3 regions of the Streptomyces sp. NPDC001732 genome follow, and region 3 is predicted to be linked to each of the others. Evidence: riboswitches for the same ligand, from Rfam matches in the RefSeq annotation. Region 3 holds a riboswitch; each other region holds the start of a gene.
What was found. A riboswitch is a leader RNA that binds a small molecule or an ion and turns the genes downstream of it on or off. The one in region 3 is predicted to bind cyclic di-AMP.
Positions count from the first base shown of each region.

Region 1: linked by a shared signal. The riboswitch ahead of ACWCXX_RS23860 (C40 family peptidase) and the one ahead of ACWCXX_RS04685 (NlpC/P60 family protein) in region 3 are both predicted to bind cyclic di-AMP.
Region 2: linked by a shared signal. The riboswitch ahead of ACWCXX_RS36085 (M23 family metallopeptidase) and the one ahead of ACWCXX_RS04685 (NlpC/P60 family protein) in region 3 are both predicted to bind cyclic di-AMP.

Region 1 covers NZ_JBSFFY010000027.1:5,677-10,594, reverse strand. The annotation lists gene ACWCXX_RS23870 (ATP-dependent Clp protease proteolytic subunit) at 54-689, shown strand; gene ACWCXX_RS23865 (hypothetical protein) at 697-1,005, shown strand; cyclic di-AMP (ydaO/yuaA leader) riboswitch at 1,398-1,570, shown strand; gene ACWCXX_RS23860 (C40 family peptidase) at 1,574-2,047, shown strand; gene ACWCXX_RS23855 (ATP-binding protein) at 2,129-2,560, opposite strand; gene ACWCXX_RS23850 (helix-turn-helix domain-containing protein) at 2,760-3,620, shown strand; gene ACWCXX_RS23845 (DUF397 domain-containing protein) at 3,645-3,854, shown strand; gene ACWCXX_RS23840 (8-amino-7-oxononanoate synthase) at 3,847-4,918, opposite strand, start outside.
Region 2 covers NZ_JBSFFY010000077.1:1,323-6,240, forward strand. The annotation lists gene ACWCXX_RS36080 (PP2C family protein-serine/threonine phosphatase) at 165-1,325, shown strand; cyclic di-AMP (ydaO/yuaA leader) riboswitch at 1,701-1,853, shown strand; gene ACWCXX_RS36085 (M23 family metallopeptidase) at 1,865-3,076, shown strand; gene ACWCXX_RS36090 (aldo/keto reductase) at 3,347-4,291, shown strand; gene ACWCXX_RS36095 (PrsW family intramembrane metalloprotease) at 4,317-4,918, opposite strand, start outside.
Region 3 covers NZ_JBSFFY010000002.1:407,527-412,444, forward strand. The annotation lists gene ACWCXX_RS04680 (hypothetical protein) at 331-684, shown strand; gene ACWCXX_RS04685 (NlpC/P60 family protein) at 848-2,005, opposite strand; cyclic di-AMP (ydaO/yuaA leader) riboswitch at 2,004-2,169, opposite strand; gene pcrA (DNA helicase PcrA) at 2,476-4,918, shown strand, end outside.

The DNA of each region.
Region 1 (4,918 bases), on a different contig from region 3:
TACAGACACATGTGCAGGCTGCCGTGCAGACCCGAAGGAAAGGCATCGCCATGCTGTTCCGTCCCACCGCCCGCCACGTACTGCCCGAGTTCACCGAGCGCACCAGCAGCGGGACCCGCACTCTCGACCCGTACTCCAGGCTGCTCGCCGAGCGGATCGTCTTCCTCGGCACCCCGGTCGACGACGCGGCCGCCTCGGACCTGATCGCCCAGTTCATGTACCTGGAGCACGACGCCCCGGACCGGCCCGTCTCGCTCTACATCAACTCTCCCGGGGGCTCGTTCGGGGCCATGTCGGCGATCTACGACACGATGGAGTACCTCAGCTGCGAGGTGGAGACCTACTGCCTCGGCCAGGCCGGTTCCTGCGCGGCGGCGCTGCTCGCCGCGGGCGCCCCCGGCCGCCGTCACGCACTGCCCGGGGCCCGGGTGGTGGTGCAGCAGCCCGCACTCCCCGAACCGGTGCGGGGCCGGCCGTCCGACCTGGAGATCGAGGCGCGGGAGCTGGAACGGGTCCGCGGAATGCTCATCGACCTGCTGGCCCGTCACACGGGCCGCGACACCGGGCGGATCGCCACCGACATCGAGCGCGACCTCGTCCTCGACGCGGCGGGCGCCAAGGCGTACGGCCTGGTCGACCACATCACGGAGAGCCGCAAGGCGTCGCGCCCTGCGCACGGCGCGAGGTGAACGCCCGGTGCAACCGCCCGACTTCCCGCCGCTCCCCGCACTGACCCGCGCCGAGGGGGAGTTCATCGACCACTACCTCGAAGTCCTCGACCAGCTGGGCCGGATCAACCCGGCCCGGGGCAGCGACACCTACGGCGCGCTGCGCGCCGCACAGGCGCTGGTCTCACGGGCCGGCGACCTGCGGGACGCGCTGACACTGATGCACGAGCGCGGCGAGGCGCGGATCCACGCCGCCACCCTGGCCCGGGCGCTGCGCGTACTGGACGGGGAGCGGCGGGCCGGGCGCGTCACCGTACCACCGGCTCCGGCGAGTTGACCGACGCCCCCGGCCCTCCCGTCCGCCGGGGCACGCCAACTCCCCCGGCGGACGGCGGGCGTCACTCAACTCCCGTACCCGACACGCCCGGAGCGCGCACCGAAATTCCTCGCTCGTTCGGCGTAGGAGACCCCTCGCACGAGGGATTTCCCGACTTGCGTTTTTCGCGTACCCGGTGAACGGAATCAGGCATTCCGCCCCTGGTACGGGACCGCGCCGAACGTCCCGAACAGCCGTCGGAATCACCATGTCCACTCGAACGGGTCAGTCGTGAGGAGCCTCACATATCCCCGTTTCGGCTCGGAAATCCGACAGTGAGTGAGTCAAGATCCCTGGGACGACAAGCCCCCGCCACCGCGGCGGGGCGGTCCGGGCGGACGCCGAGTCCTGCCGCCGCTCGGATGCCTGGTCGACGGAAGTGGATCGGCAGGAGTGGAGGACCCGAGCACAACGGGTCGGCCGGAACATCGGTCGTCCCTCGGGGTGAAGCCGCCGAAAGCGGCCGGGCAACTTCGCCAGCCCGAACCCGACAGGTCATCCTTCACAGGCGGCTGACGAAGGGTTGCGCATGACTGCGCAGGTTCATGTCCCGTCTCTGCTCGCACGGGCCGGTACGGCCTCGGTTCTGACGCTCGCCGCCGTCGGCGGCACCATGCTCGCCCCGGGTGCCACCACGGAGGCCCAGGCCGCGACCCGGTCGATGAAGGCACTCAGCATTGCCGCGTCGAAGAAGGGTTCGCCCTACCGCTGGGGGGCCACCGGCCCCAACCGTTTCGACTGCTCCGGCCTGACGCTCTACTCGTTCAAGAAGGCGGGCAAGCAGCTGCCCCGCACGGCCCAGCAGCAGTACAACAAGACCCGCCACATCTCGGCCTCGCACCGGCAACGCGGCGACCTGGTCTTCTTCCACTACGGCCGCAGCGTCTACCACGTGGGGATCTACGCCGGGAAGGGAAAGATCTGGCACTCGCCGCGGACCGGCGCGGTGGTACGGCTGGAGAAGATCTGGACGAAGAGCGTCTACTACGGGCGGGTCCGCTGAAGCATGCCCGACGGCCCGGGGCTCGGCCCCGGGCCGCACTCCGGGCGGGCGGTGACGCCCACCGCCCGTCCGGCCCCGTCCTCAGTGGTGCGCGGGACCGGGCCACGGGAGCACGATCCAGACCGTCTTGCCGCCGTCGACGGTGGGGGTGACGGTCAGTCGGCCCCCGCACTCCTTGGCCAGGGTCCGGATGATGACCATGCCGCGCCCGTTGTCCTGCTGGACGGCCGCGGGCAGCCGCCTGGGCCAACGCGGATGACTGTCCGTCACCCCCAGTGACAGTTGTTCCTCCCGGTCCAGCCGGAGAGCCACCGTGAAGGTGGGCGACTGCCCGAAGGTGTGCTGGACGGCGTTGGTCGCGAGTTCCGAGACGATGAGCCGGATGCCGTCGGCGAATTCGGTGTCGGCTGCCAGACCCCATTCGGTGAGCACCCTGGCCACGTACTTCCGGGCCGCCGCGACCGAGACCGGCTCGCTCGGCAGAGTGACGCTTGCTTCCTGATGATCCGCCATGGCAAGCCGCCCCTTTCCCACCCGACCGACCTGCTGTCGGTCCAGGTCGTGCTTCGCGCCAGATTGCCACCGATGCCGCCCTCTGTAACGGTGATCCACCAAGATATGCATATATCTGTCGCCCGATGCGGTGAACCCCACCACGCAAAACCGTACGTGGGCGACAAACTGCCTGCTCGGCGGGCGAGGGAGGTCGTGGATGCGGCACGGTCCTGCGGTACGGCGTCGCAAGCTCGGGGAGGAGCTCCGGAGCCTGCGCCACGCGTCGGGGCTGACCAGCCGGGACGCCGCGCGGACACTCGGCTGGCACCAGTCGAAGGTCAGCCGGATCGAGACCGGGGTCAGCGGGGTGCGGCCGGCCGATGTGACCCGGCTGCTGGACGCCTACGGCGTGGACGACGCGCAGTTGCGGACCCTCCTGACGACCCTGGCGTGCTCGGCCGGCGGGGGCGGCACCGGATGGTGGCACGCCTATCGCGGCCTGCTCCCGCCCCAGTACCGCGACTTCATCAGCCTGGAGTCCCAGGCGCGGACCGCGCGCACCCTGGAGACCTCGGTGGTGCCGGGGCTCCTGCAGACGGCCGACTACGCGCGGGCGGTGACCCGGGCATCGCTGGAGGGTCTGCCCGCGGCCCGGCTGGACTCGCTGGTGGAGGTGCGCCTCGCCCGCCAGGGGGTGCTGCGCACCGATCCGCCGCTGCGGCTGAGCGCGGTGCTCGACGAGGCGGTACTGCGGCGGGAGGTCGGCGGGCGCCGGGTGATGAGGGAGCAGTTGCGTCATCTGGCCCGGGTGGCCCACCTCCCCCATGTGCGGCTCCAGGTGCTGCCGTTCTCGGTCGGCGGCTACGCCGGACTCACCGGACCTTTCGTTATTTTCTCATTCCCGAACACTTCTGATCTCGACGTGATTGTTCTCGACCATTTGACGAGTAGCCTCTATCTGGAGCGGAAAGAAGACCTTGAGGCGTACAGCTCGGCCTTCCGCACGATGCAGGCACACGCGCTGTCGCCCGAGCGCTCGTTGGACCTCATCGCCGCGATCGACCGCGGTGACCGGTGACTTCGGACCGCCCGAGAGGACGTCATGCCGGATTGCCCCGCACCACACGACTTACGGTGGCGGCGCAGCAGCCGCAGCACAGGTATGAACAACTGCGTGGAGACCGCTCCGTTCGCGGACGGGCGACGGCTGGCCGTGCGGGACTCCAAGAACGTGTCCGGACCGCCGCTGCGGTTCTCCGCGACAGCCTGGACCTCCTTCGTCTCCGGTCTGCGCCGGGAACCGTTCAGCTGACGGGAGCGGTCCGCCGCACGGTCGTCACGGCCGCGGCGATCTGTTCCCCGGTCAGGTCGGCGCGCGCGGTCAGTCGCAGCCGGGACACCCCGTCCGGCACCGACGGCGGCCGGAAGCAGCCCACGGCGACCCCGGCGGCGCGGCAGTCGGCCGCCCAGCGCACGGCGGCCTCCGCCGAGGGGGCGCGCACGGACACCACGGCCGCGTCGGGGCGTACGGCGCTCAGACCGGCCGCCGTCAGCCGCTCGTACAGGGCGGTGGCGACCTCGCGGGCCCGGCCGGCGCGCTCCGGTTCCCGGCGCAGCAGTCGCAGACCGCCCAGTGCGGCGCCCGCCGCGGCCGGTGCGAGGCCGGTGTCGAAGATGAACGTACGGGCCGTGTTGACCAGGTGCTCGACGACCCGGGCGGGGCCGAGGACGGCTCCGCCCTGGCTGCCGAGGGACTTGGAGAGGGTGAGCGTGGCGACGATCCCCTCGCCGCCCGCGAGCCCTGCGGCGGCGAGCGCGCCGCGGCCGCCTTCTCCCAGTACGCCCAGCCCGTGCGCGTCGTCGACGAGCAGCGCGGCGCCCTCCCCGCGGCAGACGTCGGCGAGGCGGGGCAGCGGTGCCGCGTCACCGTCGACGGAGAAGACCGAGTCGGTGACGGCCAGCGCCCTGCCGTCGTGCGTCCGCAGCGCCTTGCGCACGGCGTCGGGATCGGCGTGCGCGACGACGGCGGTCTCGGCCCGGGAGAGTCGGCAACCGTCCACGATCGAGGCGTGGTTGCCCGCGTCGGAGACGATCAGCGAGCCGCGTCCGGTGAGCGCCGTGACGGCCGCGAGGTTGGCCGCGTAGCCCGACGACAGCACCAGGGCCGCTTCGAAACCGCAGAAATCGGCCAGTTCACGCTCCAGTTCGGCGTGCAGTGCGGTGGAGCCGGTGACGAGCCGCGATCCGGTCGCGCCCGCGCCCCAGGTGCGTGCGGCCTCGGCCGCGGCGGCGGTGACCTCGGGGTGCCGCGTCAGCCCCAGGTAGTCGTTGCTCGCGAGGTCCAGGACGTCGGCGCCGGCGGGCCGGGGGCGGAGC
Region 2 (4,918 bases), on a different contig from region 3:
CTCCGTCGCCTTCATCACTTCCATCCCTTTCATCGCTTCCATCGCCTCCGTTACCTCTGTTGGCCGACAAGCGGTCGCCGGGCCGTTCCGCTTTGGGGAGTCTGGAGGGCGGGGCGCGGTTCCGTCCGCAGCCGCGGACGTACCGGGCAGGAGACCAACGGGTGGTGTGGAAGCGGAAGAAGCGGCGCGGCGGGCGTGCCGAGGGCGGCGTCGGCACCAGGCGGTTCGTGAGTGCGCTGCCCGCCATGATGATCATCGGCGGGCTGGTGTTCGACGCCCTCACGCCGCCGCCCTTCACGGCCATCCCACTGTTCGTGGCGGCGCCACTGATCGCCGCCCCGTTCTTCTCGCTGGCCAGCACCGTCCGCACCGGTATCGCCTCGATGCTGGCCGTCATCGTGCTGCGGCTGTCCGGCAGCACGCTGCCCGGGGCCGTGCCGCTGATCGAGCTGCTGACCCTGGCCACCGTCTCGGTCCTCGCGGTCGTGATCAACACGGTGGTGCGGCGCGGCAACGAGCAGCTGGCCTCCGCGCGGGTCATCGCGGAGACCGCCATGCGCGCGGTGCTGCCGGAGCCGTCCGACCGGATCGGCGGACTGCGCGTGGCGGCGCGGTACGAGGCGGCGCAGGCGGACGAGTTCGTCGGCGGCGACCTGTTCGCCGTGACGAACACCCCGTACGGAGTGCGGCTGGTGGTCGGGGACGTACGGGGCAAGGGCCTCGAAGCCGTGGGGACGGTGGCGGTGGTCACCGGGGCGTTCCGTGAGGCGGCGGAGCAGGAACCCTCCCTGGAAGGCGTGGCGGGGCGGCTGGAGCGGGCGCTGGAACGGGAGGAGGCGAGGCGGGGCGGGCTCGACGTGCTGGAGGGGTTCATCACCGCCGTACTGGCCGAGATCCCGCCCGGAGCGTCCGGGGTGCGCATCGTCAACCGCGGCCACCCCGATCCGATCCTGCTGCATCCGGGCGGGGAGCTGGAGGTGCTGAGGCCCACCGAGGCCGCGCTGCCGCTCGGGATGGACCTGGGCGCGTGGCCGCAGCGGACGGACGAGTGGGAGCTGCCGGCCGGGGCGACCCTGCTCCTGTACACGGACGGCCTCTCCGAGGCGCGGGACGCCGAGGGGGTCTTCTACGACCCTGTGGACCGGCTGCGCGGGCGGATCTTCCCGGGGCCCGAGGAACTGCTGTCCGCGCTGACCGATGACGTGCGCCTGCACACGGGCGGCGAGACGACCGACGACATGGCGTTGCTCGCGGTCATGCGCCCGGTGGAGGGGCAGCCGGACCGGCGCCGGACCGTGCGGATCATCGGTCGGGAAGACGCGTGACGGACGGCGGGCCGGAGGCGTGACGGACGGGGAGGCGAGTGGAGGTCGGACGTGGGCGGGCGGGGTTTCGGACGGAGTTCGGGCAGGGTTTTGGGCGGGCGTGATGAGGTTCCGCGTGTTCCGGGTCCGTTCCCTCCGCTCACGGTGCCACCGTGCGTAACCGAAAGGCGTCGCTCCGCATAACATTTGACGCAACGTCAGAAATGGGGCAGCGAGTGAAGGGTGCTCAACTCGTCCGATTCCGCCCGGTTGTGTCCCGTAAAGTCCAGGCCAAAGACGTGAACGATCAGTGGGAACGGCTTGGAATGCGAGCCCGCTGTCTATTAACGTTCGATAACGCAGCGCGGTCGTCCCAGCCGTCGCCAATGGCGGCACCGTGCGCAAGCGCCGAATTCCGCAAGGGAACCGGGGAACCACCTATATGGGGTGAATCGGACGCCTGTGTCTCGTGAGAGGCAGAGGGGCCCGTAGGAGACCTTCCTGCTCCGAACCCGTCAGCTAACCCGGTAGGCGAGAAGGAAGGAAAGGAGTGCGCCCCCGTGGCGTCCAACAAGCCTGCCCCCGAAGCCCCGTCCCGGTTCAATCCCGATCACGGCTCCGGCTTCGGCGCCGACTTCCCCGCGCAGCACGGTTCCGGCTTCGGTCCCGACGCCGCGCCCCACGGGACGGTGACGACGGCGTACGGCAGCGACTACGGCACCGGCCGGGGCGGTGACTTCACCACCGAGTTCACCAGTGACTTCGGCGGCGACTTCCGTGCCGACGAGCCCGCGCGCAGCCAGGAGGAGTGGAACCCCACCGAGGAGTCCGTCCGCCCCGTGCGCGGCCGGCACCGCGTCGCCAAGCAGCGCAACGGACTCGCCCGCAGCTCCACGGTGCTGGGCGTCGGTGTCATCGCGGCGGTCGGCGCGGGCGGCATGGCCACCGCGCAGAGCAAGCCGCCGGTCTCCATCTCCGTCCCCGACTCCATCACGGAGAAGCTTCCCGACGCCGCGTCACTTCCCGGCGTGGGCGCCCTGTTCTCCGACGACTCGGACACGGACGCGTCGGAGGACGCCACCGCCTCCGCCCCGCTGACCTCCGCGGGCATCACCCTCGCCGAGGCCGAGCAGGGCCGGACGGACGCGGGCGAGGCGCTCCGCGCCCGTATCCTCCAGCAGGCCGAGCAGCAGCAGGACGCCGCCGACGCCGAGGCCAAGGCCGCGCAGGAGAAGGAAGCAGCCGAGAAGGCCGCCGCCGAGGCCAAGAAGCAGCAGGACGCGGCCGAGGCCAAGGCCGCCGCCGAGAAGAAGAAGGCGGAGGAGGAGGCCAAGAAGAAGGCGGAGGCCCTGCGGCTCGCCAAGCTCGCCGCCAGCTACGCCCTCCCGACCTCCTCGTACCACATCACCTCGACCTTCGGTCAGGCCGGATCGATGTGGTCCTCCGGCCACCACACCGGCCTCGACTTCGCGGCCCAGACCGGCACCCCGATCAAGGCCGTGCACGGCGGCACCATCAAGTCGGCGGGCTGGGCGGGTGCGTACGGCTACCGCACGGTGCTGGAGCTCGACGACGGCACGGAGATCTGGTACTGCCACCAGTCGTCGATCGGTGTCGGCATCGGCCAGAAGGTCACCACCGGCGAGACCATCGGCCGGGTCGGCGCGACCGGCAACGTGACGGGTGCGCACCTCCACCTGGAGGTCCACACCCCGGGCGGTACGGGCGTGGACCCGATGGCCTGGTTCCGCGACAAGGGTCTCAACGTCTGAGGCGACCTGGCCTGGCCCGACCCGATACGGTCCGATGCGCCGCGTCCCCCGGCCCCGTGGCCCGAGCCGGTTCACCGGCCCATGAACCCCGGCAGTCCTGACGCTCCCCCCCGACGTCAGGGCTGCCGGTCCTGTCGTGAGCGGTTACGGGCGCGCGAGCCGTGCGGAAGGCGAGAGGCGCCCGGAAGGGCGGAGCCACCGGAACGGCGGAGCTGTCGGAGCGGCGGAGTCGGCGGAATAGCCGACCCGCCGGAGTTCGTTGATCCACTTATGACTTCTCTTCGTAAGCTGGGCTCTTCCGACCTCCAGGTCTTTCCGCTCGCTCTGGGCGGCAACGTCTTCGGCTGGACCGCCGACGAGGCGCAGTCGTTCGCCGTCCTGGACGCCTACGCAGCGGCCGGGGGCAACTTCATCGACACCGCCGACGTGTACTCCGCCTGGGTTCCGGGCAACGCGGGCGGCGAGTCGGAGACCGTCATCGGCAAGTGGCTCGCCGCGCGCGCCAACCGTTCCGACGTCGTCGTCGCCACGAAGGCCGGTGGCCACCCCGAGTACAAGGGGCTCGCCCCCGCCAACATCAAGGCCGCGGCCGAGGCCTCGCTGCGCAGGCTCGGCACCGACCACATCGACCTCTACTACACGCACTTCGACGACGAGACCGTGCCGGTCGAGGAGATCATCACTGCCCTGGACCAGTTGGTGAAGGAGGGCAAGGTCCGGGAGATCGCCGCCTCCAACATCGGTCCCGAGCGGCTCCGGGCCTCCCTGGAATTCTCGGAGCGCGAGGGGCTGGCGCGCTACGTCGCCCTTCAGCCGCACTACAACCTGGTCTCCCGCGACACGTACGAGGGCGAGCTCCAGGACACGGCCGCCCGCGCCGGGCTCGCCGCCGTGCCGTACTACGCCCTGGCCTCCGGCTTCCTCACCGGCAAGTACCGTCCGGGCGCCGTGGTGGACAGCGCGCGGGCGCAGAGCGCCGGTCAGTACCTGGAGTCGGAGCGGGGGCAGAAGGTCCTGGCCGTGCTGGACAAGGTCGCCCAGGAGCACGACGCGCAGATCGCGACCGTCGCGCTGGCCTGGCTCGCGTCCCGGCCGACCGTCGCCGCGCCGATCGCCTCGGCCCGCACGGTCGAGCAGCTGCCCGCACTGGTGGCCGTCGCGGACCTCTCACTGACCGAGCAGGATCTGGCCGCACTCACCGAGGCGTCCGCCTGACGCACGGTCCACAGCCACCGCGGCCCTACCGCGGTGGCTGCCGCGGGACCGGAGAGGGGCGGTGACCCGGCCAGGGGCCGGCTCCCGGTCCCGGCCCGGGGCCGTTGGGGTGGCCGCCGTACGGGGTGTGCGCGGGGAACGGCGGGGCGTACGGGGACGGCGGCGGGTGGAGACGCAGTCGGCCCGTGGCCTGCGCCGCGTACGTGAGGGCGGGAACGGCCACCTCCCTGCGTTGCCAGAGGTGGTGCAGCAGCTCCAGCTCACGGGCCGCGAAGTCCGGCTCGGCCACCCCGCGCCGGGCCCGCAGCCGCAGCGATGCCAGCGACGTCGCGAACGACTCGTACTCGGCGACGGTGCGGGCGGCCGCCGTGCCGTGGGCCGCGGCCCGTGCCCTGGCCCGTGCCCCGGCCTGCGCCGTCGGCCCGTAAGGGGTGGCGCCCGGCCCGGGATGGCCCGGCCACACCGGGTGCCCCGCGCCGTACGGGCCCTCCCAGCTCTCCCGCGCCGCGATGGCGTGCTGACGGCGGGCCGCGTCACGGGCCAGGCCGCGAGCCCGCATCGAGGCGAGGGCGAGCGGCTCCGCCGGGGTCAGCCAGCCGGCCGCCGCGTAGGCGGGCAGCTCGGCAC
Region 3 (4,918 bases):
CCCGGCGGGGACTACCGACGGGCCCACCGGAGACCCGGCCACGGGGCGCCACGGGGGAGCGGCCCGCCGCCGGATCTCTCGGCGGGGCGACCGGTGCGCCGTCCGGAAACGGAGCGGCGAGGGAGCCGGTCACCTGGTCAGGGACGCTAGACCCGGGGCACGGGCAAGAGTCGTAATGGCGCTTATTGCCCGAATTTGGCGCGGCAATGTCGTCAAGTGATCGAGGAAATTGCACCAGAGTGAGGCATTCGGTACAGACACGAGCGGAGCGGCCGGGAAGTCGCACCTGCCTGTGGGGTGGTGATATGGGCGGGGCTAGGCTGCGGCCTCATGGACGTACTCATTCATGTCTTCGTCGCCCTGCACATCGTCGGCATCGCCTCGCTGCTGGGCGGTTTCCTGACCCAGATGAAGGCGATGGGCGCGGGCACGGCCCGGTTCGTGCCGGCGATGCTGCACGGTGCGCTGACCATGCTGGTCACCGGTGTCGCGCTGGTCGGGCTGAACGAGGCCGACGGCGGCCACGTGAACAACATCAAGATCGGGGTCAAGACGCTGATCCTGGTCGTCATCCTCGCGCTCGTCTACGTCAAGCGGGACGAGGAGAAGGTCGACAAGGGCGCCTTCGCGGCGGTCGGCGGCCTGACGCTCGCCAACATCTTCATCGCCACGCTCTGGGTCTGAGCCCCGGGGCCCGGCCGCCGGACCGGGGCCGATGCCCGGACCCGAGGCGGGCCGGGGCCGACGCCGCCCCGGCCCGAGGTTGTCAGGCCCGGGCGTCCCCGGCCCGCCGGACGGGCGCGAGGAGCGAGCGCGTCCGGCGGCCGGAGGTCCTGCGGTGCGGCCGCTACGCCGGGCGCACGCTGCCGTAGATCGGCATGTAGTAGATCGACTCCTCGCGCACGTTCGCCCCGGGCTTCGGTGCGTGGATCATCATCCCGTCGCCCTTGTAGATGCCGACGTGGCTGATGTCGTCGTAGAAGAAGACGAGGTCGCCCGGCCGCAGGTCCGCCGTGGCGACCCGGGTGCCGATCTTCACCTGGTCCCAGGTGGTGCGCGGAAGGTCGACGCCCGCCGCCCTCCACGCCGCCTGGGTGAGCCCGGAGCAGTCGTACGAGTCCGGGCCGGTGGCGCCCCAGACGTACGGCTTGCCGATCTGGGCCCTGGCGAAGGCGAGTACCTTCTCCGCCTGGGTGGTGGCGTCGCTGTCCGAGCCGGTGCCGGTTCCGGTGCCCGTCCCCGTACCGCTGCCGGAGTCCGCCTCCTTCGCGGCCTCCTCGGCCTTGCGGTCCGCCTCGGCTGCGGCCTGCTGCTTCGCCAGCTCCTCGGCCTTGCGCTTGGCCTCCGCCTCCTTCTTCCGCTCCAGCGCCGCGAGCCGCGCCTTCTCCTCGGCGGTCAGCTTCGACAGCAGCGTGCGCGCCTCGCCCAGCTTCTTCTGGACGTTCTGCTTGCTGGTGCGCAGGGTGGCCTGGGTCGTCGTCAGGGTCTCCAGGCTCTGCACCGCCTCGGACCGCTTCTTCGCCGTTCTGGCCTGCTGCGTACGGAATTCCGTGACCGCCTTCTGCTGGCGGCTGGTCATCCGGTCCATCAGCTGGCTCTGGTCGAAGTACGACTGCGGGTCGTCGGCCAGGAAGAAGGTGGCGGACGGTGCTATGGAGCCGTTGCGGTACTGCGCGGCCGCGTAGGTGCCGAGCGTCCGGCGCGCCTCGTTGAGCTTGTCGGCGCGCTCGGCCACGTCGTCCAGCAGGGCCTGGACCTTGGCGCGCTGGGTGGCGGAGGCTTCCTTCGCCCGGTTGTACTTCTGGGTCGCGGTGCCCGCCTGCCGGTAGAGGTCGTCGACCTTCTTCTGGACGTCCTCGACGCTGGGCTTCGGGCCGGGCGCGGCCGTGGCGCTCTGCGTGGAGAGCAGGGTCACGGACGCCAGCGCCGCCGAGGTGAGCCCGACGGCCGGTGCGGTGGTGCGCATCCGGGGGCGCGGTTTGCGGTGCGATGCCAAGACGGGCATCTCCTTCCGTGGACCGCCTGCCGGGTTAGCTGTCGGGTTCGGGCGGAACGGAAGGCTGCCCTACGGTCCGTTTGGGGGATGAGGACCGATTCACCCCAGTGCTTCCTGTGGGTCCCCGGCTCCGAACGCCCATGGGGGCAGCCCGGATTCGGCGGGGGTGCCCGCTCGGCGTGGTTCGCCGCAAAGGGGGTACGGGCCGCCCGGTCGAGCACGCTAGCCAACCGGTGTGCCGCTGGGAAGGTCGATGTTCGATATGCCCGATACATTTTCGTGACCTGGGTTGCAGGAGTGGCCGGAGGTCCGGAACCCCTCACGCGGTGCGGTTGCCCGCTCTCCGTGCGTGTTCGTTCTCTCCGTGCGCGTCCGTTCTCGGTGCGTGTCCGTTCCTCGCGCCCGTCCGGCGAGCGGGCGCCGGGCGGTTCGGCAAGGGCCCGCCGGGTGTCCGTGCGGCGGCTTAGACTCGACAAGCGATGAGCAGCCTCTTTGACGACAGTTTCCTGGCCGGCCTCCAGCCCTCGGAGGAAGAACCCCCGCCGCCCCCCGAGGACGCCGCACCCGAAGAGGTGCCGGAGGGGCTCTTCGGGGACGTGTTCGACGGGCCGCCGCCCAGGGACGCGTACTACCGCGACGGCGCCCCCCGCCCCGTCGTCGACTCCGCCGCGCTCCTCGACGGGCTGAACACCGAGCAGCGCGCCGCCGTCGTGCACGCGGGCTCCCCGCTGCTCATCGTCGCCGGGGCCGGTTCCGGGAAGACCCGGGTGCTGACCCACCGGATCGCCCACCTCCTCGCCGAGCGCGGGGTGCATCCCGGCCAGATCCTGGCGATCACCTTCACCAACAAGGCCGCCGGCGAGATGAAGGAGCGCGTCGAGCAGCTCGTCGGGCCGCGCGCCAACGCCATGTGGGTCATGACCTTCCACAGCGCGTGCGTACGCATCCTGCGCCGCGAGTCGAAGAAGCTCGGCTTCACCTCGTCGTTCTCGATCTACGACGCGGCCGACTCCAAGCGGCTGATGGCCCTGGTCTGCCGCGACCTCGACCTGGACCCGAAGCGCTTCCCGCCGAAGTCGTTCACGGCCAAGGTCTCCAACCTGAAGAACGAGCTGATCGACGAGGAGACCTTCGCGGGCCAGGCCGCCGACGGTTTCGAGAAGACGCTCGCCCAGGCGTACGCGATGTACCAGTCCCGGCTGCGCGAGGCCAACGCGCTGGACTTCGACGACATCATCATGACGACGGTGCACCTGCTCCAGGCGTTCCCCGACGTCGCCGAGCACTACCGCCGCCGCTTCCGGCACGTCCTGGTCGACGAGTACCAGGACACCAACCACGCCCAGTACACCCTCGTGCGCGAACTGGTCGGCCCGGCGGGCGAGGGCGACGCCCCCGCCGAGCTGTGCGTCGTGGGTGACGCGGACCAGTCGATCTACGCCTTCCGCGGCGCGACCATCCGCAACATCCTCCAGTTCGAGGAGGACTACCCGGACGCGACCACGATCCTCCTGGAGCAGAACTACCGCTCCACGCAGACGATCCTGTCCGCCGCCAACGCGGTCATCGAACGCAACGCGAGCCGCCGCCCCAAGAACCTGTGGACGAACGCCGGCACGGGCGCCCGGATCACCGGCTACGTCGCCGACACCGAGCACGACGAGGCGCAGTTCGTCGCCGACGAGATCGACCGGCTCACCGACGCGGGCGACGCCAAGGCCGGCGACGTCGCGATCTTCTACCGCACGAACGCCCAGTCCCGCGTCTTCGAAGAGATCTTCATCCGCGTCGGCCTGCCCTACAAGGTCGTCGGCGGCGTGCGCTTCTACGAGCGCAAGGAGGTCCGGGACATCCTGGCCTACCTGCGCGTCCTCGCCAATCCGGAGGACACCGTCCCGCTGCGCCGCATCCTCAACGTGCCCAAGCGCGGCATCGGCGACCGTGCCGAGGCGATGATCGAAGCCCTGTCCCTGCGGGAGCGGATCACCTTCCCGCAGGCACTGCGCCGGGTCGACGAGGCGTACGGCATGGCGGCCCGGTCGGCCAACGCCGTCAAGCGTTTCAACACGCTGATGGAGGAGCTGCGCACGATCGTCGAGTCCGGCGCGGGCCCCGCGGTGGTCCTGGAGGCCGTCCTGGAACGCACGGGCTACCTGGCCGAGCTCCAGGCGTCCACCGACCCGCAGGACGAGACCCGGATCGAGAACCTCCAGGAACTCGCCTCGGTGGCCCTGGAATTCGAGCAGGAGCACGCGGCGGCCGAGGGGGGCACAGCGGCTGCCGACGAGGCCACGGCCGCTGTCGAGGCGGGTACGGCCGCGGCCCCCACCGGAACGGGCACGCTCGCCGAGTTCCTGGAGAAGGTGGCCCTCGTCGCCGACTCCGACCAGATCCCCGACGAGGACGAGGACGGCTCCGGCGTCATCACGCTCATGACGCTGCACACCGCGAAGGGCCTCGAATTCCCGGTGGTCTTCCTGACCGGCCTGGAGGACGGCGTCTTCCCGCACATGCGGGCCCTGGGCCAGACGAAGGAGCTGGAGGAGGAGCGGCGGCTCGCCTACGTCGGCATCACCCGGGCCCGTGAGCGGCTCTACCTGACCCGGGCCGCGATGCGCAGCGCGTGGGGGCAGCCCTCGTACAACCCGCCGTCGCGGTTCCTGGAGGAGATCCCGGACCAGCACCTGGAGTGGAAGCGGACCGGGCCGATGGCTGCTCCGGCCGGGCCGACGCAGGGGATCACCTCGTCGCTGTCCGCCTCGCGGGCGCGCTCCGGCCCCTCGGGCTTCGCGACCCGGCGGACCTCGGACAGCAGGCCGACGGTCACGCTGGCCGTCGGGGACCGGGTCACGCACGACAAGTTCGGCCTCGGCACGGTGATGGCGGTCGAGGGCGTCGGCGACCAGGCGTTGGCCAGGATCG